DNA from 3 places in the Phycicoccus jejuensis genome. Region 3 is predicted to be linked to each of the others. Evidence: predicted binding sites of a transcription regulator. Region 3 holds the regulator's gene; each other region holds the start of a gene.
What was found. The regulator HrcA, encoded in region 3, represses chaperone genes, less so after heat shock. The targets are predictions, from matches to a motif close to TTNGCACTCGNNNNNNNCGAGTGCNAA.
Positions count from the first base shown of each region.

Region 1: groL (chaperonin GroEL) is a predicted target of HrcA. The motif match lies at 7,257-7,283, and genes of this name have one in related genera.
Region 2: groES (co-chaperone GroES) is a predicted target of HrcA. The motif match lies at 8,246-8,272, and genes of this name have one in related genera.

Region 1 is NZ_CP085209.1:1,225,778-1,235,981, reverse strand. Features, by position in the region: gene LG324_RS05910 (GNAT family N-acetyltransferase) at 1-121, opposite strand, end outside; gene LG324_RS05905 (ABC transporter permease) at 191-2,752, opposite strand; gene LG324_RS05900 (ABC transporter ATP-binding protein) at 2,754-3,545, opposite strand; gene LG324_RS05895 (alkaline phosphatase D family protein) at 3,542-5,350, opposite strand; gene groL (chaperonin GroEL) at 5,511-7,139, opposite strand; gene LG324_RS05885 (hypothetical protein) at 7,352-7,819, opposite strand; gene LG324_RS05880 (anion permease) at 7,964-9,196, shown strand; gene LG324_RS05875 (hypothetical protein) at 9,215-9,511, shown strand; gene LG324_RS05870 (DUF3349 domain-containing protein) at 9,520-10,110, shown strand.
Region 2 is NZ_CP085209.1:1,450,597-1,460,800, forward strand. Features, by position in the region: gene LG324_RS06865 (FRG domain-containing protein) at 1-176, shown strand, start outside; gene LG324_RS06870 (DNA adenine methylase) at 291-1,175, opposite strand; gene LG324_RS06875 (hypothetical protein) at 1,172-2,653, opposite strand; gene LG324_RS06880 (nucleoside hydrolase) at 3,061-4,035, shown strand; gene LG324_RS06885 (PfkB family carbohydrate kinase) at 4,032-4,862, shown strand; gene LG324_RS06890 (acyl-CoA dehydrogenase) at 4,921-6,906, shown strand; gene LG324_RS06895 (class I SAM-dependent methyltransferase) at 6,913-8,175, opposite strand; gene groES (co-chaperone GroES) at 8,421-8,714, shown strand; gene groL (chaperonin GroEL) at 8,841-10,204, shown strand, end outside.
Region 3 is NZ_CP085209.1:2,090,660-2,100,863, forward strand. Features, by position in the region: gene LG324_RS09805 (tyrosine-protein phosphatase) at 1-150, opposite strand, end outside; gene LG324_RS09810 (hypothetical protein) at 199-867, opposite strand; gene LG324_RS09815 (sensor histidine kinase) at 1,025-2,161, shown strand; gene LG324_RS09820 (response regulator transcription factor) at 2,158-2,829, shown strand; gene hemW (radical SAM family heme chaperone HemW) at 2,842-4,062, shown strand; gene LG324_RS09830 (DUF4870 domain-containing protein) at 4,102-4,707, opposite strand; gene LG324_RS09835 (TfoX/Sxy family protein) at 4,855-5,157, shown strand; gene LG324_RS09840 (DUF3097 domain-containing protein) at 5,161-6,036, opposite strand; gene hrcA (heat-inducible transcriptional repressor HrcA) at 6,206-7,237, shown strand; gene dnaJ (molecular chaperone DnaJ) at 7,286-8,413, shown strand; gene LG324_RS09855 (16S rRNA (uracil(1498)-N(3))-methyltransferase) at 8,442-9,188, shown strand; gene LG324_RS09860 (DUF1905 domain-containing protein) at 9,308-9,595, shown strand; gene LG324_RS09865 (VOC family protein) at 9,609-10,046, opposite strand; gene LG324_RS09870 (histidine triad nucleotide-binding protein) at 10,122-10,204, shown strand, end outside.

The DNA of each region.
Region 1 (10,204 bases), 860 kb from region 3:
CGATGGCGTCGTCCCGCAGCAGCGCGACGACCGAGGGCACGTCGGCGACGCGGGCCCGCTCGAGGGTCACGACGTCGTCGCGCAGCGCGAGTCGGTGGGGCAGCTTCGTGGGTTCGTCCACGACGGTGACGCTACCCGCGGGCCCGGCCGCCGCGGGCGGGCGGCGTCACCGGCCCGTCGACCGGCCGGGTCACTCGGTCGCGATCGCCCGCAGGACGTCGAGGCGGGCGGCGCGGCGGCCGGGCCAGACGGCGGCGAGGACACCCACGACGGCGGCGAGCGCGACGAAGCCGACGAGCTGCAACCACGGGACCGACAGCACGTCGATGCCGTCGTCGGCGAGGGAGCGCTGCAGCGCGACCGCGAAGACCAGGCCCAGCACGACCCCGAGCACCGCCCCGAGGACGGCGATGGCCACCGACTCCAGGCGCAGCATCGTGCGCAGCTGGCGACGGCTGAGGCCGACCGCGCGCAGCAGCCCGATCTCGCGCACGCGCTCGACGACCGAGAGCGCGAGCGTGTTGACGATGCCGAGCACCGCGATGACGACGGCGAGCCCGAGCAGGGCGTAGACGATGAAGAGCAGCTGGTCGATGGGCTTGCGCTGCTCGGCCGCGAACTCTGCCTGGTCGGCGACGCCCACGAGCGGCAGGTCGGCCACGGTGGCGTCGAGCGCTTTCTTGAGGGCCGGCCGGTCGGTCCCGGGCTGCGCGACGACGAAGGCCGTCCGGTCGGTCGGCGGAACCCCGAGCTCGTCGAAGGTGCCGAGCGTGAGGGTGACGTCGGACTGCAGCACGGCGTCCGGCTCGTAGGTCGCGACCACGCGACCCTCGACCTTCGCGCCCGCGAAGCTCGTCGTCACCGCGTCGCCCACCGTCAGGCCCAGGTCTGCGGCCTGGCTCGTCGAGAGCGCGACGTCGCCGTCGCGCAGGGCCTCGAGCGATCCGGCCGTCACGTCGGGGCGGGCCACGCGCACGACCCCGGCCGGGTCGACGCCGGTCGCGAACTCGCGGTCCCCGGCGACCTCGAGCCGCGCCCCGCGCACCCGGACGACCTCCTCGACCCCCGGCACCTTCTCGACCGCGTCGGTGATGGCGGCCGAGAAGCCCTGGCCGACGACGCTCGAGACGACGTAGTCGGCGACGATGTCCTCGGCGAGCGACTTGTCGAGGCTGGCCTTCGCCGAGGCGCCGAGCACCGACATGAGCGTGACGAGCGAGACGCCGATCATCAGGGCGGACGCCGTGGCCCCGGTGCGTCGGGGGTTGCGGCGCGCGTTCTGCGCGGCCATCCGCCCGACGGCCCCGAAGGCCCGGCGGTACAAGGCCTCGAGGACGCCGAGCACGGGCCGGCCGAGCACCGGGCTGAGCAGCGCCGTCCCGACGAGCACCCCGAAGGTGCCGACGCCGAGGACGTAGGTCGGTTCGCTGCCCCACCCGAGGAGACCCCCGACGATGCCGACCACGCCGGCGAGGAGGAGCAGCGCGCCGACGGCGACCCGCCAGCGCAGGCCGCCCTCGGCGAGTACGGCGTCGTCGCGCATCGCCGCGACCGGCGGCACCCGCCCCGCACGCCGAGCCGGCAGGTACGCCGACACGACGGTGACGAGCACGCCGACGGCCAGCGCGACGAGCACCGTGCGGACCTCGAGCACGAGCGGCGTCGACCCGAGGTCGAGCCCCACCCGCCCGAACACCGCCCGGATGCCGATGGCGAGCAGGACGCCGAGCCCGACGCCGAGCGCCGAGCCGACGAACCCGACGATGCCGGCCTCGACGAGCACCGAGCGCGCCACCTGCCGGCGGCTGGCGCCGATGGCCCGCAGCAGCGCGAGCTCGCGGCTGCGCTGCGCGACGAGAATCGAGAACGTGTTGACGATGAGGAACGCCCCGACGGTGAGGGCGACCCCGGCGAAGACGAGCAGGAAGGTCGTGACGAACGAGAGCGCCTCGTCGATGCGCGTCGCGGCGCGCGCCGAGGTGGCGTCGCCGGTGTCGGCGCGGAACCCCTCGGGCAGCACGGCCTGCACCGAGCGCAGCAGCTGGTCCTGCGTGGTGCCGGCGGCGGCCGTCACCCAGACGGTCGACCAGCCGGTGCCGCCGTCGAGGAAGAGCTGCTGCGCCTGCCGCGCGTCGAACATCACGACGCTCGCCCCGACGAGCGAGCTGCCGCCGAACTCGGCGGTGCCGACGAGGGTCGCCTCGATGCGCGGCTGCGCCCCCGCGGTGAGCAGAGGGACGGTGTCGCCGATGCGCCAGCCGGAGCGCTGCGCGGACGTCGCGTCGAGCACGATCTCGCCGGACGCGGCCGGGAAGCGACCGCTGACGAGGGTGGCCGACGGCGTCCCGTTGGCCGCCGGGCCGGAGCTGTACGAGACACCGATCCCCGGCGGCCCGCCGCCGCCGACGAGCTTGCCCTGCCGGTCGACGACGAACGTCCCGAAGGTCGTGACCCGCCCGTCCGCCCGGGCGGCACCGGGCACCCCCGCGAGCGTGGTCACGAGGTCCTCGGGCACGGTGCGGACCGCAGCGGCGCCGAGCGGGCCGCCCCCGCCGCCGGACTCGTCGGCGCTGCCGGGACGGACGATGACGTCACCGACCGCACCGCTCGTCAGCCCCGTGAACGCGCGGTCGAGGGTGTCGGTGAAGACGTACGAGCCGGCGACGAAGGCCACCCCGAGCACGACCGCGACACCGCTGAGCAGCAGCCGCACCTTGTGCGCGAGGATGCCGCGCAGCGTCGCGCGCAGCACCTCAGGCCTCCGACTCGGCCAGTCGCGCCATCCGGTCGAGGACCGCCTCGGGCGTCGGCTCCCGCAGCTCGCCGACGACGTGGCCGTCCGCGAGGAAGACGACGCGGTCGGTCCAGCTCGCGGCGCCGGGGTCGTGCGTGACCATGACGACGGTCTGCCCGTGGGTGTCGACCGAGCGGCGCAGGAAGCCGAGCACCTCGGCGCCGGAGGCGGAGTCGAGGTTGCCGGTCGGCTCGTCGGCGAAGACGACGTCGGGACGGCCGACGAGCGCCCGGGCGCACGCGACCCGCTGCTGCTGCCCGCCGGACAGCTCGCCGGGCCGGTGCCCGAGGCGGGTGCGCAGCCCGACCGTGTCGACGACCTCGTCGAACCACGCCTGGTCCGGCTTGCGCCCGGCGATGGCGAGCGGCAGGACGATGTTCTCCTCCGCCGTGAGCGTCGGGACGAGGTTGAACGCCTGGAACACGAACCCGATGCGGTCGCGCCGCAGCTCGGTGAGGCGGCGCTCCTTGAGGGTCGTGAGGTCGACGTCGCCGAGGTACACGTGCCCCGAGGTCGCCGCGTCCAGGCCTGCGGCACAGTGCATCAGCGTCGACTTGCCCGAGCCGGAGCGACCCATGATCGCGGTGAACTCGCCGGCGTGGAGGTCGAGCGTCACGTCGTCGAGCGCGACGACGCGGGTGTCGCCCGAACCGTAGACCTTCGAGAGGTTCTCGACGCGGGCGGCGGGCGGACGGGCCGGCGGGGCGGCGGACGCGCCGGCCGGGCCGGGCTGGGACTCGGCGACGCTCATGGGCCCACGCTAGGCGACGCGGCGGAGACCGCTGCCGCGGGGACCGCGCGGTGGTCCGAGAGGCCGTCGTCGGTGGGCCGCGACGTCACGGCCCCCGGGGCGTCGAGGTGCACCGACCAGACCTCGCGCAGCCAGGGGTGGTCGTGGTCGGCGCCCCGGACCATCCCGGTGACCCACGTGAGGTCCAGCCCGTCCGGCAGCACCCGGCACAGGGCGACGTTGTTGTCGAACCACGGCCCCTCGGTGACCGTCCACGGGTACGCGGGGTCGGGCACGCGCCGCGAGGCCGACGCGAGCAGGCGCATCGGCCGCACGAGGGAGCGGGTGAGCATCGAGATGACGACACGCACCCCGCGCGGCATCGGGTTGCGGATCGGCGAGCACACCGCCTGGACGATGCGCGAGCGCGCACCGTGGCCGGCGGCGTCGGTGACCTCGGCGAGGTAGGAGTTGTGGACGTCGCCCGAGAGGAAGGTGACGGTCTCGGGGGCCGGCCCGCGGTGGCCGCGCGCGAGGTCCATCACCATCTCGAAGACCTCGTCGAAGCCGGAGTTGAACGCGGCCCAGTGCTCGAGGTCGACGACCCGGCGCACGCGTTCGGCCGCGTGCGCCGCCCGGCGCCCGTACGCGCCCTGCGCCACCGCCTCGTCGATGGCCTCGAAGTCGTGCAGGCCGGGCGGCAGGAGGAAGGGCAGGGACGTGCCGACGAAGACGTGCCGGTACCCGCCGCGCAGCGTCGCGTCGAGCCACCGCGTCTCGGTCGCGTCGAGCATCGAGCGACGGTCGGGCTCGAGGTGGCGGGCGGCGCGGGAGTCGAGGACGACGAGCAGGCAGTCGCCGAGCTCCCGCACGTGGCTCCAGCGGTAGGTCTCGGGCTCGGCGTCGGCCCGGGCGGCCAGCGCGTCGAGCGTCGCCGTGAGGTCGAGCTCGTCCTCGACGGCGCTGGAGCCGCGCGCCGCGTGGTCGGCGGCGTGCTTGAGGACAAGCCGGAACGCCTCCTCCTGCGCGAGCTCGGCCGGCGAGAGGTTGCCGATGTGCTGGTGCACCCAGTACGAGGCGAGGCCCGAGACGATCCGCTCCTGCCACCACGTCGTCGCCCGCATCTCGCGGCGCCAGGACCACGAGGTGTTCCAGTCGTCGCGGATGTCGTGGTCGTCGAAGATCATCGCCGACGGCACGGTCGAGAGCAGCCAGCGGATGACCGGCTCGACCCACGTGATCCGGTAGAGCTCGTCGTACTCCGCGTAGTCCTTGATCTCCTCGAACGGCGGCTCGTCGAGGCTGCGCCGCGCGCGCATGAACGCCTCGAGCTCGGGGTGGGGCGTCGTGTCGGCGTACACCTGGTCGCCGAGGAGGACGAGCAGGTCGGGCCAGCCGGCCTCCGGCACGTCGCGCAGCGTCACCGCGAGGCTGCGCAGGGCGTCGACGCCGTGGCGCCGCACACCCTCGTCGTCGTGCGTGCCCGTCGTGCGACAGGAGCCGAAGGCGAAGTGCGGCATCCGGGCGGGGTCGAGGGTGCGGATGCGGCTCGGCGGTGCGCCGTCGAGGGGCCAGACGCGCTCGTCGTCGACGAGCAGCTCGTACGGGTCGTCGGTGCCGGGCTCGAGGCCGTCGCAGACGACGAGTGCGTAGTGCGACCCGTGGACGCGGAAGGTGGGCGCGCTCCAGCGGCGACCGTCGCGCACGACGGTGACCGTGGCGGCCGCGGCGGTGCGGACCCAGATGGTCGCGGAGACGTCGTCGACGTGGCGGAGCAGCGGGCCGAGGACGAGGGGGTGGGCCTCACCGGGCTCGGGGTGGCTCATGGCCTCATCCTGCCGTCCGAGGCTGGGCGTCGGCTGTGGGTGAGCACCCCGGCCGACCCCCGTCCACCCCTGACGCGGGCCCGGGGAGGGTGGGACGCCGACGGGCGGCCCTCCCGGAGGAGGACCGCCCGTCGGTCGTGACCCGTGGTGCGTCAGGGACTCAGAAGCCCATGCCGCCCATGTCGTCGCCGCCGCCCGGCATGGCCGGAGCGGCCTTCTCGGGCTTGTCGGCGATGACGGCCTCGGTCGTGAGGAACAGCGCCGCGATGGACGCCGCGTTCTGCAGCGCCGAGCGGGTGACCTTCGCCGGGTCGATGACGCCCGCCGACACGAGGTCGACGTACTCACCGGTGGCGGCGTTCAGGCCCCAGCCCGACTCGAGGTTGCTGACCTTCTCCGCGACGACCCCGCCCTCGAGACCGGCGTTGATCGCGATCTGCTTGAGCGGCGCCTCGATGGCGACCTTGACGATGTTCGCCCCGGTGGCCTCGTCACCCTGGAGGTCGAGGGACGCGAACGCCTTGGCCCCGGCCTGGATGAGGGCGACGCCACCACCGGCGACGATGCCCTCCTCGACGGCGGCCTTCGCGTTGCGGACGGCGTCCTCGATGCGGTGCTTGCGCTCCTTGAGCTCGACCTCGGTGGCCGCGCCCGCCTTGATGACGGCGACGCCGCCGGCGAGCTTGGCGAGGCGCTCCTGGAGCTTCTCGCGGTCGTAGTCCGAGTCGGTCTTCTCGATCTCGGCGCGGATCTGGTTGACACGACCCTGGATCTGGTCGTTGTCACCGGCACCCTCGACGATCGTCGTCTCGTCCTTGGTGACGACGACCTTGCGGGCGCGGCCGAGGAGCGAGAGGTCCGCGGTGTCGAGCTTGAGGCCGACCTCCTCGGAGATGACCTGGCCACCGGTGAGGATGGCGATGTCGCCGAGCATGGCCTTGCGGCGGTCGCCGAAGCCCGGGGCCTTGACGGCGACGGACTTGAAGGTGCCGCGGATCTTGTTGACCACGAGCGTGCTCAAGGCCTCGCCGTCGACGTCCTCGGAGATGACGAGGAGCGGCTTGCCGGACTGCATGACCTTCTCGAGGAGGGGCAGCAGGTCCTTGATCGAGCCGATCTTGGAGTTCGCGATGAGGACGTACGGGTCCTCGAGCACGGCCTCCATGCGCTCGGTGTCGGTGACGAAGTAGTGGCTGATGTAGCCCTTGTCGAAGCGCATGCCCTCGGTGAGCTCGAGCTCGAGGCCGAAGGTGTTGCTCTCCTCGACGGTGATGACACCCTCCTTGCCGACCTTGTCCATGGCCTCGGCGATCATCTCGCCGATCTGGGGGTCAGCAGCGGAGATCGAGGCCGTGGCAGCGATCTGCTCCTTGGTCTCGACGTCCTTGGCGTTGGCGAGCAGCTCGTCGGAGACGGCGCGGACGGCCTTCTCGATGCCGCGCTTGAGTGCCATCGGGTTGGCCCCGGCGGCGACGTTGCGCAGGCCCTCGCGGACGAGCGCCTGGGCGAGGACGGTGGCCGTCGTCGTGCCGTCACCGGCGACGTCGTCGGTCTTCTTCGCGACCTCCTTGACCAGCTCGGCGCCGATCTTCTCGTACGGGTCGTCGAGCTCGATCTCCTTGGCGATCGAGACACCGTCGTTGGTGATCGTGGGGGCGCCCCACTTCTTCTCCAGGACGACGTTGCGGCCCTTCGGACCGAGGGTCACCTTGACGGCGTCGGCGAGGGTGTTCATGCCTCGCTCGAGACCGCGGCGTGCCTCCTCGTCGAAAGCGATGATCTTGGCCATTCGGGTGGTTCCTCCCACGCGAATCGATGGTGGGACCGGGCGGTGCCCGCGACGGACGGGCCGGGGCCGCGGCTCACGTCACCGTCGGCGCACCTGCCCTCACCGGACCGGTCTGTTCTGTCACTCTCATGATGAGAGTGCTAATGGTCATTATTGGCACTCTCGGGGGGAGAGTGCAAACGCTCACCGGCGGCCCGGGCCGGGCGCGAGCATCAGAGCGCGGGGTCGGCCCCGTCGAGGTGGACGCGGAGCGAGGCGTCGGCCTCCGAGGCCACCGGGTCCTCGAGGTCGGCGACGAAGACGGCGACCGCCTCGCGGGCCGGGTTGCCGTCCAGCTCGGCGAGGACCTCGCGCCACGCGGCGAGGTTGGGGTGCGGCAGGTCCGTGCACGCCTCGGCCGGAGCCAGCGACTCGACGGCCGCCGCGAGGTCCGAGCGCGACAGGGGCAGGGTGGCGGTCGAGCCGTCGTGGCCGAGCACCGTCGCGAGGACGACCGTCGCGAGGGCCGGCCGGCCGCCGGGCGTCGCCGTGACGTGCGGGAAGAGCCAGTCCGGCGTCGAGGAGGCCGGTGACAGCCCCACGGCGTGCGCGGCCGGCTCCCGCCATCCGTCGATGCGCTCGACGAGGTGCGCGCGGATCGCGGCGAGTCCGTCCGGGGTGCTCCAGTCCAGGTCGCTCATCACCCCATCCTGACAAAGCGGATGCCCCGGCGCCGCCCCACGCGCCCCGGGAGCCGCAGCAGTCCCGCCGCGCCGGGTGAACAACGGGTGAACGACGGGCCCCGTCTTGGTGAAGCCGGGGTTGCCGCCTCACACTGGTGCCTCGTGGACGCAGCGACCCTCATCCTCGTGCTCGTCATCGTGACGGCCCTGGCCTTCGACTTCACGAACGGCTTCCACGACACGGCCAACGCGATGGCGGCGTCGATCTCCACCGGGGCCCTCGCGCCCAAGGTGGCGGTCGGCCTCAGCGCGGTGCTCAACCTCGTCGGCGCCTTCCTCTCCGTCGAGGTGGCCCTCACCGTGTCGAACGCCGTCATCAAGATCCAGGACAAGAGCGGGGCCCCACGGCCCGAGCTCCTGACCGACGGCGGTGAGGCGCTGCTGCTCATCGTGCTCGCCGGCCTCGTCGGCGGCATCGTCTGGAACCTCTTCACCTGGCTGCTCGGCCTGCCCTCGAGCTCCTCGCACGCCCTCCTCGGCGGGCTGACCGGCGCCGGCGCCGCGGGGCTCGGCCTCGCGGGCGTCAAGTGGAGCGGCGACGGGACCAAGCTCGACGGCGTCGTCGGCAAGATCCTCCTGCCCTCCCTGCTCTCCCCCGCCGTCGCGCTCGTCGTCGCGTTCATCGGGTGCTGGCTCGTGCACCGGATCACCGCCTCGGTGATGGACCGGCTCAACGAGCGGTACTTCCGCTGGGGCCAGATCGGCAGCGCCTCGCTCGTCTCGCTCGCGCACGGCACGAACGACGCCCAGAAGACGATGGGCGTCATGACCCTCGCCCTCATCGCGAGCGGCCACTGGGACCGCACCGACGCCGTCCCGATCTGGGTCAAGGTGAGCGCCGCGACGGCCATCGCCCTCGGCACGTACATCGGCGGCTGGCGGATCATCCGCACGCTCGGCAAGGGCCTGGTCGACATCACGCCGCGCCAGGGCCTCTCGAGCGACGGCGCCACCGCCGCCGTCCTCCTCGCCTCGAGCCACCTCGGGTTCGCCCTCTCGACCACCCACGTCGCCACCGGCTCGGTCCTCGGTGGCGGGCTCGGCCGCGGCACCCACGTGCGCTGGTCCACCGCCGGTCGGATGGTCGTCGCCTGGGCGCTGACCTTCCCCATCGCCGCCGGGATGGGCGCGCTCATGTGGTGGGTCGGGCACACGCTCGGCGGCGCGCCCGGTGCGCTGCTCGTCTTCGCGATCCTCTGCGCCGCGTCCCTGTTCATGTACCTGCGCTCCAAGCGCGAGCACGTCGGGGCCCACAACGTCACCGAGGAGTGGGGTGCGACGGGCGGCGAGCCCGCGGCCACCACCCCGGCCCCCACCAAGACCCCGACCCGCTGACGGAGAGGACCGACCACCATGCGCAGCATCCAGCTCGCCCTCGAGGGCGCCGGCAACGTCCTGATCGTCGGCCTGCTCTTCGGGGCCGGCCTGCCCGTGATCTACGCCCTCGCCATGCGCGCGCTCGTCGTCGGCGCCGACGAGGCCCCGGACGGTAGCGTGCGGTACTCGCCGCTCGGACGGGCCGTCGCCGGGCTGCTCGTCGGGGTCATCGTCGCCGGGATCGTGCTCGGCCTCGTGCTCATCGTCGCGAGCGGCTTCGGGAAGGCCGTGAGCTTCGAGCACGTGTTCCCGACCATCGTCGACAAGAAGTGAGTCCCGCCATGCCGCAGCTGTCGCACTCGGTGATCGCCCACATCCGGGCCGGTTTCCCCGACGGCGTCCCCGACGCCGAGGCGGCCGCCCTCGGCGCGGTCCTCCAGGAGCAGCTGGGCACGCACGCCGCGCACGACGTCCTGCGCAAGCTGGCCGGCGAGAAGCTGCTCTCACGCAAGGCCGTCCGGGCCCTCGTCCCCGAGGACGAGCAGGTCCGCCAGGTCAGCGCCAAGCTCGTCCTCGGCGGCTGGCCGCTCGGTGGCATGGACGAGGAGGAGGACGAGGCCCCGCCGCGCGAGGGCAGCCCGCTCGCCCGCATCGTCAACTGGCTGCGCGAGGGCTACCCGGGCGGCGTGCCCGAGCACGACTACGTGCCGCTGCTCGCGCTCCTCGAGCGCCGCCTGACCCGTTCCGAGGTCAAGAAGATCGCCAAGGCGCTGCGCCGGGCCGACGTCAGCCCCGCCGGGCCGTCGGACATCGCCGCCGCCATCACCGAGTACACGCACGCCGACCCCAGCGAGAAGGACCTGCGCCGGGTGCGCGACCAGCTGGCCAAGAAGGGCTGGCCGGTCGAGTTCCCCGACCCCGACCTCCCCTGACGCCGGGCCCTCACCCCGTCGAGTGAACAGGACACGCCGCCTGCGCCCCCGCGCACGCGGCGTGTCCTGTTCACTCGACGGGTGGGACGGCGCG
Region 2 (10,204 bases), 640 kb from region 3:
GCGTGGATCTTGGCGTTGCCCTGAACTGGCTCGGGAGTGGGCAACTCTTGAGTGCCTTCGGCATGTACCCGCCGGCTTCTGTGGATGTTGGATACCGAACTTTGCTCCAGAACGTTGACACGATGAACATCCCGGAGGTGCTGGGGTCGATTGACGTTGCAGGGCCCGGCTACTAGCCGTCTGGCACGCGGACGTTGGCCCATGCCCGGACTAGGTGTTACTCGTTGCGGCTATGCGTCAGCTCCTGCACGAAACTCGACCCGGCCACATCTACTCGTGGAGATGGGCACTTAGGTGGCCGGCTTCGACACCCATACGCCCTCGTCGCGCATAATCTGTCGATCGGGAACGCGGAGGCCGCGGCTGAAGAACATGAACTCGCGACCGACCTTCTGTACCTGGGCCGTATGGGAGATGCCGAAACGCAGGCAGCGAAACTCTCTATACAGCGTCCGTGTCCGATCGTCGGCGTCATATGTAAGGATCCAAGGGTGAGGCGACCTCGTCAGCATTTGCTCTAGTCGTTGGTGCTCGCTCCACGAATGGTCGGTCATGTACAGCTCTTCACCGGGCACGACGTACGGCGGGTCCACGTAAAGCAGTACGGGCTTCACGCGCCGGTTCAGAGTACGGATCAACTCGATGGCGCGCTCTTCTCGGACGTCAACCTGCGATGAGAATTGCCTAAGATGGCGGATGCGACGAACGAGGTCGGTCTTGTTGAATCGCGCATCGATCAGCCAATTTCCCGTCTGCTCGAGGCCGCCGATGGGTCGTGCGCTAAGAATCCCTGAACGGTTTGTGCGGTTGAGGAAAAACGTGGCGAATCCGAGGGTGAGGTCGTCGCAAGCGTCCGGCGTTAAGTACACGGACCGCTGATCGTGCCAATTGGCGATATCGACGGTGCACTTTGTCACCAACTCAATGAATGCCTCGGTGTTGAAAAACACCGAGCGCCAGAATGCGGCGACGCCGGGGTTGAGGTCGTTGATGATGACCTTGGAGACGTGCCCGTCTGACAGCAGTTGTAGACCAGCGCCGGCCCCGCCAGCGTACGGTTCGCAGTATGTGTCAATGACCGCAGACTGACTCGCGAGCACTCGCGCCAAGTAGGGCGCCAGTCGGGCCTTCCCGCCGGGATAGCGAAGGGGTGACAGGAACGAGGGGCCGCTCACCTCACGGCCTCATTGATGCTGTTGAGCAAGGGCGTGAAGGCCCCGCTAAACCGTCGAGCCAGATGAGGGTCGGCTCGCGCCGATGGGTTGTGCATGAATTGGTGCATGTAGGTGATTCCGATGTCGTTCACTTCCATAAGTGCCTGGACAAGATCCTGTCGGGCCTTCTGAGGGGTCTCGATGGCAGGATCCAACTTGTAGATGCACCCGCGAATCTTCTGGGCTAACTTGTCGTTTTCCTTCTTGCCGGACCACGCTAAAACCTTCGGGTCCGAGACCGCCAGTTCCAGGATCACTCGCGCCTGAACACACGCGGTCGCGTAGTTGTCATCGATCGGCAGTGCCTTGGCCTCTCGCAGCAGTCGCTGAATGTTCGGCGACAGGCTGGACAGTTTCACCCCCGAGTACAGGGCGCGCTCAGGCTTCTTGTCGCGCTTGCCGCCTGAACCCGAGGCGGGTGGGTCGTCATCGCCCTCATCTTTCTCGGGGTCGCCGTCGACGGTGCCGATCGAAGTATCGCCGTCGTTAGTAGTGCTGTTCTGGTCGTCCGAGTCTTCGTCCGTCGAGTCGTTAGCGTCGTCGTTCGCTTCGTCCCCATCGGGCGAGTAGGGATGATCGGCTAGCCTGACGTGGTCAGGAAGCGAGTCGGCTGCACTCGGTAGGAACACCGCAGCCTCATTGTTCAGCAGGTTGCCACGCAAGGTGTCGTTCTTAAAAGCGTCGACCGAGTTTTGGTTGAGGAACTTGAAGGCCCACGAGAAATAGCCATGCAACTGGTTCGCGTTGTGCCGCGCAGTAAGCACCTGTGGATCGCCGTCAGCAGCCTGCTTCATCACGAACTGCATCCGGCTAAGAGTGACGCCCGTGAACATGCGCCCGATATTCGTCAGCTTGCTGGCGCGGACCGTGTTGATGAGAGCTACTAACTCAGTGTCCTGGTGATACGCCTCGGTCAGTTCGTCGGCGATTGCGATCGACCGCAGTGTGCCGCTGTCGATGGGTGCCTTCATCCGCTTGCGGTGAAGGGCCGTCTGCTGCGTACTCCACGTGCGTACGCCTACGCCTTCGTTGGCTCCGGTGTGACGCAAGGTAAGCCACGGATCGGCCTCCTCCCGACTCTTGGTAATTGCGCAATAGATGGTCCGCGGCGGCTTCTTTCCGGATTCGCTGAGTCGCGTGAAGGCCGCTTGGTGCGCGGGGTCGTCAGCCAGCTTCGGATCTGCTAACAGCTTTAGTGCCGCGAATCGTCTATTGCCTTCGAACACGACGTATTTGCTGCCGTCCTTCCAGGCGATAGGCAACTCGGTCGGGTTTGCCTCGCCCCGGTTGCACAGGTCACGTGCGAGGGCCAGCAACTGGGGGTAGCCCTCGGCCAGAAGTCGGTTGACGGCCTCCTTATCGTTCGAGGTGCCGTCCGGAAGTCGCGGGTTCTGGGGGTCCAGCAGGGTCTGCGATGGACGCAGGCTCTTATACTCCATAGTTCCCTTCCGGTTGCTCCCCCAGCCGCTCTAGTACCGGGGCACCGACGGTCCCTGTCAGGATAAGCAAATCTGAGCCTCTTGAGAGCGGACGCGCCCATGTTCGCCCTGAGGCGCGAGCAACTTCAAGATGACGCCAAGCCTCAGCCCGTGCGTCGGTCATCGAACAGGACAAGGTGCGCCGCGTTACGAGCCGTGCCTTGGCCCTAGATCGTCGTTTGAGTTCGGACCCGCTTGCGGACGATCCGAGCGTTGGAGAGTGCCAAAAGCCGCTGTCTAGCTGGGCGGTGTGACTTGGGCTCTGGCTGCGTCGACAGGAGACGTCGACGCAGCTCCGGGCCCTGTTGTTGCCGGTGAATAGGTGGGCTCTGACGGGCGGGGCCCCCCGATCGTGGATGATCGGTCCCGTGCAGCGGATCCCGGTGGTGCTCGATGTCGACACGGGCGTCGATGACGCCTGCGCCCTCCTCCTAGCGGCGCTCCATCCGGGGCTAGACCTGCGGGCGGTCACGTGCGTCGGCGGCAACGCTCCGCTCGCGGACGTCGTGCGCAACACGCTGCTCGTCCTCGAGACCGCCGGCCGGACCGACGTGCCCGTCGGCGTGGGCGCCTCCCGGCCGCTGCTCGAGCAGCCGGTCGACGCCCGCCACGTCCACGGCTCCGACGGCATGGCCGACCTCGGGATGCCCGCCCCCACCCTCGAGCCGGACGCCCGCATCGCGATCGACCTCCTGCGCGACACCGTGCTCGCCGCGGCCGAGGCGGGCGAGCCGATCACCCTTGTCCCGCTGGCCCCGATGACGAACATCGCCCTCCTGGCGCGCGTCCACCCCGAGGCCTTCGCGCGCATCGGGCGCATCGTCTTCATGGGCGGCGGCGCGAACGTCAGCAACGCGACGGCCGCCGCCGAGTTCAACGTCTTCCACGACCCCGAGGCTGCCGCCGTCGTGCTCGACGCCTGCGCCGCCCACGAGGTGCCCGTCGCGATGTACGGCCTCGACGTCTTCTACGACCCCAAGGTCACCGACGCCGACGTCGAGGCGCTGCGCGCCGTCGACACCCCGGTGGCCCGGCTCGCGGCCGACCTCATCTCGTTCCACCACCGGCGCTTCGCCAACGACGGCGCGACCATCGGCGACGCCGGCGCGGTGGCGATGCTCCTCGCGCCCGACGCGGTGCGCACCGAGCGGCGCCCCGTCCGCGTCGAGCTGTCGGGCACGTGGACGCGCGGGCGCACCATCGTCGACACCCGCGACTGGAGCGGCGACATGGCGCACGACCCCCACGGCGTCTCGCCCGCGATGGTCGAGGTCGCCCTCGAGATCGACGGCCCCCGCATCGCAAGGCTCTGGCTCGACACCGTCGGAGGGGAGGCCCGATGACCGGCCGCGTGCTCGTCCTCGGCTCGCTCAACGTCGACCTCGTGACGCGGGTCGAGTCGCACCCTCGCCCGGGGGAGACCGTGCTCGGCGAGGGCCTGCGCCGGCTCGCCGGCGGCAAGGGTGCCAACCAGGCCGTCGCCGCCGCGGCGGCCGGCGCCGACGTCGCGATGGCCGGCTGCGTCGGCGACGACGACGGCGGCCGCGCCTACCGCGAGCGGCTCGCGCGTCTCGGCATCGACGTCGAGGCCGTCCGCGTCGTCGAGGGCGAGACCTCCGGCCACGCCATCGTCCAGGTGTCCGACGACGGCGAGAACACGATCGTCGTCGTTCCCGGCGCCAACCACCACCTCGGGGCACCGGAGGTCGACGCCGTTCGCGCCCTCGGCCCGGACGACGTCCTCGTCCTCCAGCTCGAGGTCCCACTGACCGTCGTCTGCGAGGCCGCCCGGGTCGCCGCCGGACGCGGCGCCCGGGTCGTCCTCAACGTCGCCCCGTGGTCGGGGCTGCCCGCCGACGTCGTGGCCCTCGGCGACCCCGTCGTCGCCAACGAGCTCGAGATGCAGGCGCTCGCCGAGGCGGGCGCCGAGCCCGCCTCGCTGCTCGTCACCTTCGGGGCCAACGGGGCCTCGTGGGACGGCGTGACGATGCCGGCCCACCCGGTCGAAGGCGGCGTCGTCGACACGACCGGGGCCGGCGACGCGTTCGTCGGCGCGCTCGCGGCAGCCCTCGCGCGCGGCGCCACCCGCGAGGAGGCGCTCGACGCGGCCCTTGCCTCCGGCGCCGCCGCCGTCGCCCGCGAGGGCGCCCAGCCCGACCCCTACCTGTGAGTAACTTCGCGCGTCACGGAGCCGCCGGAGGCCGGTGACGCCGTGTCAGGGTGACGACATGGCCGCCACCGACGCCGTCCGCACCACCGACCCGACCCGTCGCGCCCAGCCCGCCCTGGACGCCGACCCCGCCGCCCTGCGCGCCGTCCTCGACGGCCCGTACGCCGCCGTCCGCGACGAGGTGCGCGCCGCGCTGGCCGAGCACACCGACCTGCTCGACGAGCAGCGCGACCTGCCCCGGGCCGAGCTACGCCGCCGGGTGCGCGACCTCGTCGTCGAGATCGGCGAGCGCGGCCAGGCCGCCCACGGCTTCCCCCGCTCGGTCGGCGGCGGCGGCGACATCGGCGCGTCCATCGCGTCGTTCGAGACCCTCGCCTACGGGGACCTGTCCGTCGTCGTGAAGTCCGGCGTCCAGTTCGGGCTCTTCGGCGGCGCGGTGCTCCAGCTGGGGACGCGCGCACACCACGAGCGCTACCTCCCGGACATCCTCTCCGGGCGGCTGCTGGGCTGCTTCGCGATGACCGAGACCGGCCACGGCAGCAACGTCCAGGCGCTCGGCACGACCGCCACCTACGACCCCGCCACCGACGAGATCGTCGTGCGCACCCCCGACGACGCCTCGCGCAAGGACTACATCGGCAACGCCGCGGAGGACGGCGAGCTCGCGGTCGTCTTCGCCCAGCTCGAGGTCGGCGGCGAGGCCCACGGCGTCCACGCGGTGCTCGTCCCGATCCGCCGCGACGGCGAGGTGCTGCCCGGCGTGCGGGTCGAGGACTGCGGCACCAAGCTCGGGCTCGAGGGCGTCGACAACGGCCGCCTCTGGTTCGACGACGTGCGCGTCCCGCGCGCCAACTTCCTCGACCGCTTCGCGCAGATCGACGACGACGGCACCTACCGCTCGAGCATCGAGAACCCGAACCGGCGCTTCTTCACGATGCTCGGCACGCTCGTCCAGGGCCGCGTCAGCGTCGGCGGGGGAGCGCTCGCGGCATCCAAGGTGGCGATCGAGATCGCCGTCCGGTACGGCCTGCGCCGCCGCCAGTTCGAGGCGCCCGGCACCGACGACGAGACCCTGCTCCTGGACTACGGGATGCACCAGCGCCGGCTGCTGCCGCTCGTCGCCCGCGCGTACGCCCTGAGCGCCGCCCAGCAGGAGGTCGCCCGGCAACTGCACGAGGTCTTCTCGCCGGAGACCCCCGAGGCGCCCGAGCGCGACGTGCGCGCCCTCGAGTCGCGCGCCGCCGGCCAGAAGGCGCTCGCCACCTGGCACGCGACGCACGCCATCCAGGAGTGCCGCGAGGCCTGCGGCGGCGCCGGCTACCTCTCGGCCAACCGGTTCGCGGCGCTCAAGGCCGACACCGACGTCTTCACGACGTTCGAGGGTGACAACCACGTCCTGCTCCAGCTCGTCGCCAAGGGGCTGCTCACCGACTACTCCTCGTCCTTCGAGGACCTCGACCAGCGCGGGATGGTCCGCTTCGTCGCCGGGCTGGCGGTCGACACCATCGTCGAGCGCACCGCGGCGCACCAGCTGCTCGAGCGCATCCGCGACGTGCTGCCGACGGGGCGCGACGGCGCGGACACCGACGCCGGGCTGCTCGACCCCGACTACCACCTGGCGATGCTGCGCTTCCGCGAGGAGCACCAGGTCGCGGGGGTGGCGCGCCGGCTCAAGGCGGGGGTCGACGCCGGCCGGCCGCCGGGCGAGGTGTTCAACGACGTGCAGGACCACGTCATCGCCGCGGCCCGCTCGCACGTCGAGCGGCTGGTCGTCGAGGCGTTCGTCGCACAGGTGCGGGCCCAGCCGGAGGGGCCGACGCGCGAGGTGCTCGGGGCGCTCTGCGACCTGCACGCGCTCGTGACCATCGAGGCCGACCGCGGCTGGTTCCTCGAGCACGGGCGGCTGTCGGCGCCGCGCTCGAAGGCCATCACGCGGGAGGTGACGGCGCTGCTGCGGCGGCTGCGGCCCGTCGCGCTCGAGCTCGTCGAGGCGTTCGGCATCCCGCCGGAGGTCCTCGGCGCGCGCGACCTCGTCGGCCCCTGACCCGCCTCAGTCGGCGGGCGGCGCGGCCGGCGCCACGGGCTCGACGACGATGGCCGTCTGCTGGCCCGCGACCCGCGTGAGCACGACCGTCGCCTGCGCCCCGTCGCCGGCGCCACGCCCGGTCTTCAGCTGCCGCCGCAGCTCGTCGTCGTCGAGCCGGACCCCGCGCTTCTTGACGGTCAGCCCGGTCACGCCGTGCTGGGCCAGCCACGCCCGCAGCGTCTTGACGGTGAACGGCATCGACTCGAGCACCGCGTACCGCCGCGCGTACGGCAGGTCGACCTCGGCGTCGGACAGCACGTACCCGAGCCCCGTGTCGACCTCGACCCCGAGCGTCGCCCCGGTCACGGCCCCGAGCAGCCCGGCCTGCGTGACGGCGCGGTCCGGCTCGTAGAGCCAGGCACCGATCGAGCCGGTGCCCTCGGCGGTCGGCGGGTCCGGCTCGGCCATCGTCTCGTCGACCTCGACCGGCGGCCGCCCGGCCGCGAGGATGCGCGCGCTGCGGCCGGGGCGCTGGGCGAGCGGCCCCCACCAGACGGCGCACTCGAGCACCTCGCCGCCGTACGAGGTCCACTGCGCCTCGGTCCCGAGCGGGATGGCGTCGTGCGGCATCGACGGCGAGAGCTTCGCCCCGGTCGCCGGCACCGCCGTCGCCACCTGGAGGACGAACTGCCACGACGGCCGGATCTCGTCGAGCCGGAACACCCGCTTGATGCGCCCGTGCCGCCCGGTCTTGCCGGGGATGCGGCGCGCCGGGTCGAGCCAGACGCCGACGCGCGAGCGCAGCGGGTCGCGCGGGGGCTCGAACTCCTCGGCGTAGCCCTCGTGGGCGCGCGAGTCGGGCCAGGGCCGCAGGTTGGTGTCGGCGATGGCCGCCGTCACGGGGTCGATGTCGACGGCCTGGACGGTGACGCCGAGCGCCGACATCGCGACGGCGTCGCTGCCGATGCCGCAGCCGAGGTCGTGCACCGTCGCGAGCGAGGCGTTGTAGAAGCGGCCCGCGTGCGTGGCCGCGACCTCGAGCCGCGAGGCCTGCTCGAGCCCGTCGGGCGTGTAGAGGAGGTCGCCGGCGAACTCGCCGAACTTCGCGACGGCCCGCGCGCGCAGGCGCTGCTGGGTGAGCACGGCGGCCACGAAGTCGGCCGCGTGGCCCTCGCGGCGCAGCCGGTCCTGGAGCGCGAACACCGCGGCCGGGTCGTACGGCGGGAGGGATCGCAGGAGCTCCTTCCCGTCCGGCGACCCGAGAGCTCGCACGATGCCGACGTCCACGGCCGGTCATCCTGCCATCCGCGCTCTCGGGGCCCGGTGCGAACCCTCCGGACGCCCGCGCCGCGCCCGGCTGGCACTCGAGTTGACCGAGTGCTAAGCGCGGCCTAGATTTGCCTCATTGGCACTCGCCCCGTGCGAGTGCCAGCGCACCCCGGGCCGCGGTCGACCCCCGCGACGGCGAGCACGGCCCGGACGCGCACGTCCCCGTCCACTTCGACTCATCCCAGCAAGGGGAGGAGCACACCGTGTCGGTTTCCATCAAGCCGCTCGAGGACCGCATCGTCATCAAGAGCCTCGAGGCCGAGCAGACCACCGCGTCCGGTCTCGTCATCCCGGACACCGCGAAGGAGAAGCCCCAGGAGGGCGAGGTCCTCGCGGTCGGCCCCGGTCGCATCGACGACAAGGGCAACCGGGTCCCGCTCGACGTCCAGGTCGGCGACCGGGTCATCTTCAGCAAGTACGGCGGCACCGAGATCAAGCACGGCGGCGAGGAGTACCTCATCCTCTCGGCCCGCGACGTGCTCGCCGTCGTCGGCTGAGCAGTCCGCTGACGCCGTGACCGCGTCCCGGCGGCCCCGTGCCGCCGGGACGCGTCCGGCATCCCCCTGACCCACGCGACGGGTCGGGCGCACCGCGCCGCCCGTCACCCCCAGCAAAGGACACCCATGGCCAAGGAACTGGAGTTCAACGACTCCGCCCGCAAGGCGCTCGAGCGGGGCGTCGACGCCCTCGCGAACGCCGTCAAGGTGACGCTCGGCCCGAAGGGCCGCAACGTCGTCATCGACAAGAAGTGGGGCGCCCCCACGATCACGAACGACGGCGTCACGATCGCCCGCGAGGTCGAGCTCGAGGACGCCTACGAGAACCTCGGCGCGCAGCTCGCCAAGGAGGTCGCCACCAAGACCAACGACATCGCCGGTGACGGGACGACGACCGCGACGGTCCTCGCCCAGGCGATGGTCAAGGAGGGCCTGCGCAACGTCGCGGCCGGCGCCGCCCCCTCGGGCCTCAAGCGCGGGATGGACAAGGCCGTCGACGCCGTCTCCGAGCGCCTGCTCGAGAACGCCCGCGAGATCGAGTCCAAGGACGAGATCGCCCAGGTCGCCTCGCTCTCCGCGCAGGACACCGAGATCGGCGCCACCATCGCCGACGCGTTCGACAAGGTCGGCAAGGACGGCGTCATCACCGTCGAGGAGTCCTCGACCGCCTCCACCGAGCTCGAGTTCACCGAGGGCATGCAGTTCGACAAGGGCTACATCTCCCCGTACTTCGTCTCCGACCCGGAGCGCATGGAGGCCGTCGTCGAGGACGCCTACGTGCTCATCAACCAGGGCAAGATCTCGGCGATCGCCGACGTCCTGCCGGTGCTCGAGAAGGTCGTCCAGTCGGGCAAGCCGCTCGTCATCATCGCCGAGGACGTCGACGGCGAGGCCCTCTCGACGCTCGTCGTCAACAAGATGCGCGGCACGTTCAACGTCGTCGCCGTCAAGGCCCCCGGCTTCGGCGACCGCCGCAAGGCGATGCTCCAGGACATGGCGGTCCTCACCGGCGGCCAGGTCGTCGCCGAGGAGGTCGGCCTCAAGCTCGACCAGGTCGGTCTCGAGACCCTCGGCCAGGCGCGCCGCGTCGTCGTCACCAAGGACTCGACGGTCATCATCGACGGCGCGGGCGAGGCCTCCGACGTCGAGGGCCGCGTCGCCCAGATCAAGCAGGAGATCGAGCGCACCGACTCCGACTGGGACCGCGAGAAGCTCCAGGAGCGCCTCGCGAAGCTCGCCGGCGGCGTGTGCGTCATCAAGGTCGGCGCGCACACCGAGGTCGAGCTCAAGGAGAAGAAGCACCGCATCGAGGACGCGATCTCCGCGACGCGCGCCGCGATCGAGGAGGGCATCGTCTCCGGCGGTGGCTCCGCACTCATCCAGGCCGTCGCCGTGCTCGACACCATCGGGCTCGAGGGTGACGAGGCCGTGGGCGCGAACATCGTCCGCAAGGCCGCGGCCGAGCCGCTGCGCTGGATCGCCGAGAACGC
Region 3 (10,204 bases):
CAGCCGGTCGACGTCGGCGTCGCTGAGGTCCTGGAGGTTGTCGGAGCGGATGAGCCGCCCCGGCATGGTCGTGCGGCCGTCGCGGGTCGGCAGCCCGCCGAGGTCGCGCATGTTGACGAGCCCGTCGAGGTGGATCCAGCGGTCTGTCACCTCGTCATCGTAGGTCGACACCCGGACGCGTTCGGGCCCGGCCGCCGCTCAGCCACGGATCAGGGTGTCCGGACCGGGTCGGGCCGCCGCCGCGAACACCGGCATGGCGAGCACCGCCCAGCCGACGGTGTTCCACGCGCTGGGGGAGAAGTCCGCCGCGACGGCGAGCACGGCCGGCGCGACGAGCCACCACCCGGCGCGGCCGGCACGCCCGGCGCGTGCGACGCCGGCGGCGAGCAGGAGCACTGCGAGCGAGACGCCGAGGAGCAGCGCGAGGATGGACACCGCCGCCGTCGGGCCCTCCTCCAGCCGCTCGAGCGCGGTGGCGGGGACCCCGCCAGAGAGCACCTCCGTGAGCGTGAGCGTCAGCGTGTGGTGCATGACCAGTCCCAGGCCGCCGAGGGCCCCGAGGACCGAGGCGGTCCGCAGCGTGCGTCGCCCCCGTCCGTGCGCCCCGGCGCCGACGAGCGTGAAGCCGGCGACGAGGAGCATCCCGGCGAGGGCCCCGAGCAGCCCGCTCGCCGTGAACCGGCCCGTGTGGGCGAGGAGGAAGGCGGCCTCCCCGGTGGCGTCGAGACCGGCCGGGAAGCGCGGGGCGACGAGCTCGGAGACGAGGACGAGCACGGGCCCGGCCAGCACGGTGGCGGAGGGCCGGCGGCGGGGAACGCGGTCGTCGGTGCGCTCGCCGCGGTGACGGGTGAGGGCGGAAAGGGTCATGGCGGGCTCCTGGGTCCGGTGGGTCGAGGCCATCACCGTCGTCCCGACCCGGCGTCGCGCACCACGGTCCCGGGACCGGACGGACCCGCCTCGGGGGGCGCTGCACCCCCTCCGCGAGAGGGTGTCGCCCACCCCGCCGCGGGTCTAGCGTTCGCCCATGGACCGGGTGCGGGGGTGGGTGCGCGACACGGTCTCGCCGTGGGACGCGGCGCTCGCGGTCGGACTGGCCACGGCCGCCGGGCTCGACACCCTCCGCACGTCGGCCCCGCACCCCGGGGCGCGGGCCGTCCTCGCCACCCTCGTCGTCCTGGCTCTCCTCGTGCGCGTCCGGCACCCGATCGCCGCCTGCACCTGGGCCGCCTGCGTCCTCCTGGCGGAGTCGCTGCTCCTCGAGTCGCCCGACGAGGTCGCGGTGCTCGTCGCCCTCGTCGTGCTCTCGTACTCGGCCTACGCCCACGCCCCGGCCCGACGGGCGGGGCGCGGCGCCGCCGTCGTGGCCGCCGCGGCCTCGGTGTCGGTCGCCGTCGACCCCTCCGACTCGCTGTCCAACCTGCCCGCCACCCTCGTCTTCTTCGTCGTCGTCCCCGCAGCCCTCGGATGGTCGGTCCGCCGCCGGGCGCGCACCATCGACGTGCTCGAGGTGCAGCGCGAGGCGCTGACCCGCGAGCTCGGCGCGGTGGCGGCCGAGGAGCGCGCACGCATCGCCCGGGACCTGCACGACGTCGTGGCGCACGCGGTGACGCTCATCGCCGTCCAGGCCGAGGCAGGGAGCGCCCGGCTGCCACGCGACACGGAGGGTGCGGCCCGGTCGCTGGAGGCCATCGCGGCCGCGAGCCGCGAGGCGCTCGCCGAGCTGCACCGCCTGCTCGGGCTCCTCGACGACGTCCCGGTGGCCGCCGTCGGGCTCGCCGGCCTGCCGGGGCTCGTCGAGGGGGCACGGGCGGCCGGGCTCGAGGTCAGAGTCACCACGGAGGGGACCGTGCCGGTCCTCGACCCGGAGGTGGACCGCTGCGCCCTGCGGGTCGTGCAGGAGGCGGTGACGAACGCGCTGCGGCACGCCGACCAGCCGGTGGTGGACGTCGTGGTCCGGCACCACGGCGGGACGGCCCACGTCAGCGTGGCGAGCCGCGGCGCCCGTCCCCGTCTGTCGTCGTACGGCGGCTCGGGTCGGGGTCTCGTCGGGCTGCGCGCCCGGGTGGAGGCGCTCGGCGGCCAGTTCTCAGCGGGCCCGGTCGACGACCGCTTCGTCGTCCGGGCAGACCTCCCCGCCCGCGCCCGGGCGGTGGCGTCGTGACCACGGTCGTCGTCGTCGACGACGAGGAGCTCGTGCGCGACGGGCTCGTGGCCGTGCTCGGCGCGGCACCCGACCTCGTCGTCGTCGGCACCGCGGCGGACGGTGCCGCGGCCGTGGCCGTGACGCTCCGCGAGCGCCCGGACGTCGTCCTCATGGACCTGCGCCTCCCGCAGGTCGACGGCGTCGAGGCGACCCGTCGCATCGTCGCGGCCCGGGTCCCGTCGACCGTGCTCGTGCTCACGACGATGGAGACGGACGAGGCGGTCACGGCGGCCCTGCGCGCCGGGGCCTCGGGCTTCCTCCTCAAGAGCTCCAGCCGCGAGCGGCTCCACGCCTCCGTCCGGGCCGTCGCTGTCGGTGACTTCGTCCTCGCGCCGTCCATCCTGCGGCGACTCGTCGACGAGCGGCTCGCGGTGGGCGGCGCGCGGCGGTCGCCCGGGATGCGTCTCACCGATCGACAGCGTGACGTCGCGCGCCTCGTGGCCGCCGGGCTGACGAACGCCGAGGTGGCCGAGCGGCTGTCCCTGTCGACCGCCACGGTCAAGGGGTACGTGAGCGACGTCCTCACCGCCAACGGGCTCCGGGACCGCACTCAGCTCGTGGTGCGGGCGTACGAGAGCGGGCTGGTGCGCCCGGGAGGTGCGGTCGGTCCGCCCGGCACCGGGTGACACGATGAGGGCGTGCCCCGACTGCCCGACGGCGACCCCGCGCCGGCCTCCGGCGAGCTGCCCGCCGACGCGCTCGCCCGCCTCGCCGACGGACGGTTCGGCCTCTACCTCCACGTGCCCTTCTGTGCGGTGCGCTGCGGCTACTGCGACTTCAACACCTACACGCTGACCGAGCTGGGGCCCGGCGCGTCGACCGAGGACTTCGCGGGCACCGCGCTGGCCGAGCTCGACCTCGCCGCCCGGGTGCTCGGCGCTGCCGCGCCGGTCGTCGACACCGTGTTCGTCGGCGGCGGGACGCCGACCCTCCTGCCGGCGCACGACCTCGTGCGGCTCCTCGACGGCGTGCGCGAGCGGTTCGGGCTCGCCGACGGCGCCGAGGTGACGACCGAGGCCAACCCCGACTCGGTGACGCCGCAGGGCCTCGAGACCCTCGCGGCGGGTGGGTTCACGCGGGTGAGCCTCGGGATGCAGAGCGCCGTCCCGAGCGTCCTCGCCACCCTCGACCGCACGCACGACCCGGCGCGGGTCGGGCAGGCCGTCGCCGCCGCGCGCGCCGCCGGCCTCGCGACGAGCCTCGACCTCATCTACGGCACCCCCGGGGAGTCGCTCGACGACTGGCGCACGAGCCTCGAGGCCGCGCTGGCGCTCGAGCCCGACCACGTCTCGGCGTACGCCCTCGTCGTCGAGGAGGGCACGCGGATGGCCCGGCAGGTGGCCCGCGGCGAGCTGCCCGAGCCCGAGGGCGACGACGAGGCGGACAAGTACGAGCTCGCCGACTCGGTTCTCGCGCAGGCGGGTTACGGCTGGTACGAGGTGAGCAACTGGGCACGCACGCCGGCCGACCGGTGCCGTCACAACGAGGGCTACTGGCGGGGCGACGCCTGGTGGGGCGTCGGTCCCGGGGCGCACGGGCACGTCGGCGGCGTCCGCTGGTGGAACGTCAAGCACCCGCGCGCGTACGCGGCCCGGCTGGCAGCGGGCGAGTCCCCGGCGGCGGCCCGCGAGGTCCTCACCGCCGAGCAGCGGCACGACGAGGAGGTGCTCCTCGGGGTGCGCCTGCGCGAGGGGCTCGACCTCGGCCGGATCGACGACGCGGGCCGCACGGCCGTGGCCGGTCTCGTCGCCGACGGGCTGCTCGAGGGACCCGCCGCCGTCCGCGACCGGCGGGCCGTCCTCACCCTCCGCGGCCGCCTGCTCGCCGACACGGTCGTGCGCCGGCTGCTCGGTCCCTGACGGGGGAGCGGCCGGCGTACGGACCGGGTCAGCCGCGGGTCACTTGACGAAGCGCGGTGTGAACGGCGGGTTCCACCACTCGCCGTTGTTCGCCTTGACCATCCCGATGATGTGCATGACGAACGCGTAGATCCCGACGAGGAAGATCGTCACGAATCCGACGAGCACGAACATGAGGATGACCGAGACGACGACGCCGATGGCGGTCGTGATCTGGATGTTGAGCGAGTTCGCCGCGTGCGCCCGCACGAACGGCCCGCGGTCCTTGTAGACGAGGTAGATGACGAGGCTGCCGACGAAGCCCAGGGTCCCGGCGCTGATGACCATCGCCACGAGCCCGGCCGCGTGGCTGAGCAGGGCCCAGGTCTTCTCCTCCTGGGCGGTCAGCGGGGCAGCGGGCGCGTACTGGGGCTGGCCGTACTGCTGCTGGCCGTACGGCTGCTGGGCGTACTGCTGCTGCCCCGGGGCCTGCTGCGCGTACTGGGGCCGCGGCGGGGGCGGGGGCACCTCGCCCGCGGCCGGGGTCTCCCAGCCGGGCGTCGGTGCGGGGGCGGCGGGGGGCGCCGGGGGCTCGGCCGGCGGCGGCGGCACGATCTGCGTGGGCTCGTCGCGCGGGGCGTCGTCGCGAGGGGTGTTCTCGCTCATCTCTTCCTCCTGGAGTGGGTCTGGGACCATCGAACACCCGACGGCCGCGCGGCCCAAGGGGTTCCGGGGGCATGTCGGGGTCCGGGTCGGGGTGCGCTCAGGGCCGACCCCTACCGCCGGCACCGGTGCCGGGGCCACACTGGGCCCGTGGAGCTGCTCGAGCGGGTCCGGGCGGCGCTGCCGCCCGCGGAGGAGAAGCGGATGTTCGGGGGTGTGGCCTTCCTGGTCGACGGCGCGCTCGCGTGCTCGGTCGGGTCCCGGGGCCTCCTCGTGCGGACCGGTCCGGAGCGCTTCGACGAGCTCGTCGCCCGCCCCGGCGTCGAGCCGATGGTCATGAAGGGGCGGACCAGCCGGGGGTGGGTCGACGTCCACGCGTCGGTGCTCGAGGACGACGACGCGCTGGCGGGCTGGCTCGAGGTCGGCGTCGCCGCCGCACGGGCCGCCCGCTGACGCCTACTCGGGCGCCGTCACGAAGTCGATGAGCTCCTCGACGCGACCGAGCAGCTCGGGCTCGAGGTCGGTCCACGAGTCGACGGAGGCGAGGATCCGCCGCCACGCCTGCGCCATGTCGGCCTGGGTCGCGTGCGGCCAGCCGAGGTGCGCGGCGATGCCGTGCTTCCACGACGTCCCGCGCGGGATGACCGGCCACGCGTCCATCCCGAGGCGGCCGGGCTTCACGGACTGCCAGACGTCCACGTAGGGGTGGCCGACGACGAGGACGTGCTGCGCCCAGGGCCGCAGCGCCCGCGCCTCGTCGACGACGCGCGACTCCTTGGTGCCCGGCACGAGGTGGTCGACGAGCACCCCCATCCGGCGGCCGGGGCCGGGGGCGAAGTCGCGGATGGCGCCCGTGAGGTCGTCGACGCCGTCGAGCATCTCGACGACGACACCCTCGACGCGCAGGTCGTGCCCCCACACCTTCTCGACGAGCTCGGCGTCGTGCTTGCCCTCGACGAAGATGCGCGAGCCGCTCGCGACGCGGGCGCGCTGCCCGTGCACCGCGACCGAGCCGCTGGCCGTCCGGGTTCCCGCGGCCTTCGCGGCGGCGAGGCGCTGGGCCTCGGCGGCCCGCGGCGCGACGAGGGTCACGGGGGAGCCGTCGACGAGGAAGCCCGGGCCGAGCCGGAAGCCCTTGGTCCGGCCCCGCCGGTCCTCGAGGTGGACGACGTGGACGCCGCCGGCCTTCTCGACGCGCACGACCGCGCCGACCCATCCGGTCTCGACGTCCTCGACGACCGTGCCGGGCTCGGCCGGCAGCTCGACCGAGCGCCCCCGCCGGGGAGCGCGCCAGTCCCCCGAGAGCACGTCGGATCCGTACCTGTCCACCACGGCCGCGAGGCTAGCCGCGGGCGGCGACGGTCGCCGGGAGCGGCACGCGGGAGCGCCCCTCGGCTTTCGCGCGTGACGGTGCGACGACGTAGCATTGGCACTCGGACGGCGAGAGTGCCAGAGCCCGCCGTGCCGCCCGACCCGACGAGCCGCCCGAGGAGGAGCCCCGATGAGCGAGGACCGCCGCCTGCGCGTGCTCCGGGCCATCGTCCAGGACTACGTGCACACCTCCGAGCCGGTCGGCTCCAAGGCGCTGCTCGAGCGCCACCACCTCGGCGTCTCCGCGGCCACCGTGCGCAACGACATGGCCGCGCTCGAGGAGGACGGCCTCATCGCCGCGCCGCACACGAGCGCCGGCCGGGTGCCCACCGACGCCGGCTACCGCCTCTTCGTCGACCGGCTCTCGCAGATCAAGCCCATGTCGACCGCCGAGCAGCGCGCGATCGCGCACTTCCTCGAGGGGGCCGTCGACCTCGACGACGTCGTCGACCGCACGGTCCGGCTGCTGGCGTCGCTGACCCGGCAGGTCGCGGTCGTGCAGTACCCGTCCCTGTCGCGCTCCTCGGTGCGCCACGTCGAGCTCGTCCCGATCGGCCCCGGGCGGCTCCTCGTCGTCCTCATCACGACGACCGGCCGGGTCGAGCAGCGGGTCATCGAGGTCCCGGCCGACCTGACGACCGACGACGGCGAGCGCGTGCTGTCGGCGCTGCGCACCGAGCTCAACTCGGCGACGGCCGGCCGCACCCTCGCCGACGCCTCCTCCGAGCTCGCGGGCGTCCCCGAGTGCTTCGAGGACGGGGCGCGACCGGTCGTGCGGGCGGTCGTCGGCGCGCTCGAGGACTCCCTCGTCGAGGAGCGTGAGGAGCGGCTCGTGCTCGCCGGGACGGCCAACCTCGCCCGCGCCGGCGGCGACTTCACGTCGAGCATCGGCCCGGTGCTCGAGGCGCTCGAGGAGCACGTCGTCCTCCTGCGCCTGCTCGGCACGGTCGCCGAGGAGGGCGGCAGCCTCGCGGTGCGCATCGGGCACGAGAACCCCTACGCCGGGCTGCAGTCGACGTCGATGGTGAGCACCGGGTACGGGTCGGGCACCGACCTCGTCGCCGGGCTCGGCGTCGTCGGCCCCACGCGCATGGACTACCCCTCGACGATGGCCGCCGTCCGCGCCGTCGCCACCTACGTCTCCCGGATCCTCGCGGACTGACCCGCGCGGACCCCGCCACCACACCGACCCACGGAGGACCCCCCACCCGTGAACGACTACTACGCCGACCTCGGCGTCGCCCGCGACGCGAGCCCCGAGGACATCAAGCGCGCCTACCGCAAGGCCGCGCGCCGGCTGCACCCGGACGTCAACCCCGGCCCCGAGGCCGAGGAGCAGTTCAAGAAGGTGTCGCAGGCCTACGACGTGCTGTCCGACGCCGACAAGCGCCGCCAGTACGACATGGGCGCCGACCCCTACTCGGGGGGCGCCGCCGGCTTCGGCCAGGGCTTCTCGTTCAGCGACATCATGGACGCCTTCTTCGGCGGGCAGGCGGCCGGGCCGAACGCCGGCCCCCGCTCGCGCACCGCGCGCGGTCAGGACGCCCTCGTCCGCCTCGACATCGACCTCGGCGACGCCGTGTTCGGTGGCGAGAAGGAGCTGACCATCGACACCGCGGTCGGCTGCGGCACCTGCCACGGCGACGGCCGCCAGCCCGGCACCGGCTCGCGCACCTGCGACGTCTGCGAGGGCCGCGGCGAGATCCGCCAGGTCCAGCGCAGCTTCCTCGGCCAGGTGATGACCACCCGTCCGTGCATGACCTGCCAGGGCTTCGGCCAGATCATCACCGACCCCTGCTACGAGTGCAGCGGCGACGGCCGCGTCCGCACCCGCCGCACGCTCACCCTGCGCGTCCCCGCCGGTGTCGACACCGGCACCCGCATCCAGCTCGCCGGCGAGGGCGAGGTCGGCCCCGGCAACGGCCCGGCCGGTGACCTCTACGTCGAGGTCGCGGTCCGCAAGCACCCGGTCTTCCAGCGTCGCGGCGACGACCTCCACGCGAGCGTCGAGCTGCCGATGACGGCCGCGGCGCTCGGGGCCTCGCTCTCGATGGACACCTTCGACGGGGCGCAGGAGCTCGACATCAAGCGCGGCACGCAGTCCGGCGACACCCTGACCCTGCGCGGCCTCGGTGTCACGCACCTGCGCGGCGGTGGGCGCGGCGACGTCATCGTCCACACGAGCGTGCAGACCCCGACGAGGCTCGACGGCGAGCAGGAGGAGCTGCTGCGGCGGCTCGCGGCCCTGCGCGGCGAGGAGCGTCCGCAGGGGAAGATGGCCAACCCCGCGGACGGCGGCCTGTTCGGCAAGCTGCGCGACGCCTTCAAGGCCCGCTGACCCCGGCTCGTCCGACGCACCCAGCCCGATGACGCTGCCCGTCCACCTCGTCCCCGCCGGGACCCTCGACGCCGTGGGCCCCGGCTCGGCCGTGCGGCTCGACGGACCCGAGGGCCGGCACGCGGTGGCGGTGCGGCGCACCCGGGTCGGTGAACGGCTGGTGCTCGCCGACGGGGCGGGACGAGCCGTCGAGGGGGAGGTCGTGGGGGTCGAGCGCGACGCCCTCGACCTGCGCGTCGACGAGGTCCGCGACGAGCCCGAGCCCGCGCCGCGCTTCGTCCTCGTCCAGGCACTGGCCAAGGGGGAGCGTGACGACCAGGCGATCGAGTCCGCGACCGAGTGCGGGGTCGACGAGGTCGTGCCGTGGCAGGCCGCGCGCAGCATCGTCCAGTGGCGCGGGGAGCGCGGCGAGAAGGCCCGCCGCAAGTGGGACGCCGTGCTCGTCGCGGCCACCAAGCAGTCACGGCGCACCCGCCGGCCGGTGCTCGGCCCGACCGTGACCACCGCGGGGCTCGTCGAGCGCGCCCGGGACGCCGCGGCCCTCGTCCTCGTGCTGCACGAGGACGCCGAGGCCCCGCTGGCCGGGGTGGCCCTGCCGGGCGACGGGGACGTGCTCGTCGTCGTCGGGCCCGAGGGCGGCATCGCCCCGGAGGAGGTCGCGGCCCTCGAGGCGGCCGGGGCGCGGACGGTGCGGCTGGGGTCGACCGTGCTGCGGGCGTCGAGCGCCGGTCCGGCCGCGCTGGCGGTGCTCAGCGCCTCCTCCCGCTGGCGCTGACCCGACCTCTCCGCCGCCCTTCCCTCTGCCCGAACGCGTGTGAAACCGCCGGGGACGACCGGCGAGTTCACACGCGTTCGCGACGGGCGCGGGGTCGGGGACGGTCCTACGCTGGCGCGATGGACCTGGAGTTCACGGGGGAGGTCGTGGAGTGGCGCGGCCCGGCGCCGCACCACTTCGTCGCCCTGCCCGAGGCCGAGGCGGCCCGCGTCCACGAGGTCGCGCGGCTGGCGACCTACGGCTGGGGATGCATCCCGGTGGCGGGACGGCTCGGGGGCAGCGACTTCACGACCTCGCTCTTCCCCAAGGACGGCGGCTACCTGCTGCCGCTCAAGCTCGCGGTGCGCCGCCGCGAGGGTGTCGAGCTGGGTGACGTCGTGACGGTGTCGGTCTCGCTCGACGTCTGACGGGTGCCGCCGCTCACACGACGCAGAGCTCGTTGCCCTCCGGGTCGGCGACGACGACGTGGTCGAGCGCGCCGTCGTGGTGGTGCTCGGCGAGGACCGAGCCCCCCGCCGCCAGCAGCCGGCGCACGGTGGCGTCGAGCGCGGCCCGTCGCTCGTCCGCCGGCCGGTGCCGGCCACCGCTCACCTGGAGGTCGAGGTGCAGCCGGTTCTTCGCCACCTTGCGCTCCGGCACCCGGAGGAACGAGAGCCGGGGGAGCGCGCCGTCGGGGTCGACGAGGAAGGCGCCGTCGTCCCACTCCTCCTCCGGGACCCCGAAGGTGCGGTTCCACTCCTCCCACGAGCCGAAGCCCTCCGGTGGCGGCGCGTCGACGTAGCCGAGCGCCTCGCGCCAGAACGCCGCGACCGCCCGCGGCTCCGCGCAGTCCACGGTCACCGTCCAGTGCACCGTCATGCCGCACCTCCTGCTCGTCGGGGGCTCCAGTGCAGCACGCCGCGCCGACACCCCGCGCTCGTCTAGGGTCGGCGCATGAGCGAGACCTCCGAGTGCCTGTTCTGCCGCATCCTCGCGGGTGAGGTCCCGGCCGACGTCGTCGCCGAGACCGACCACTC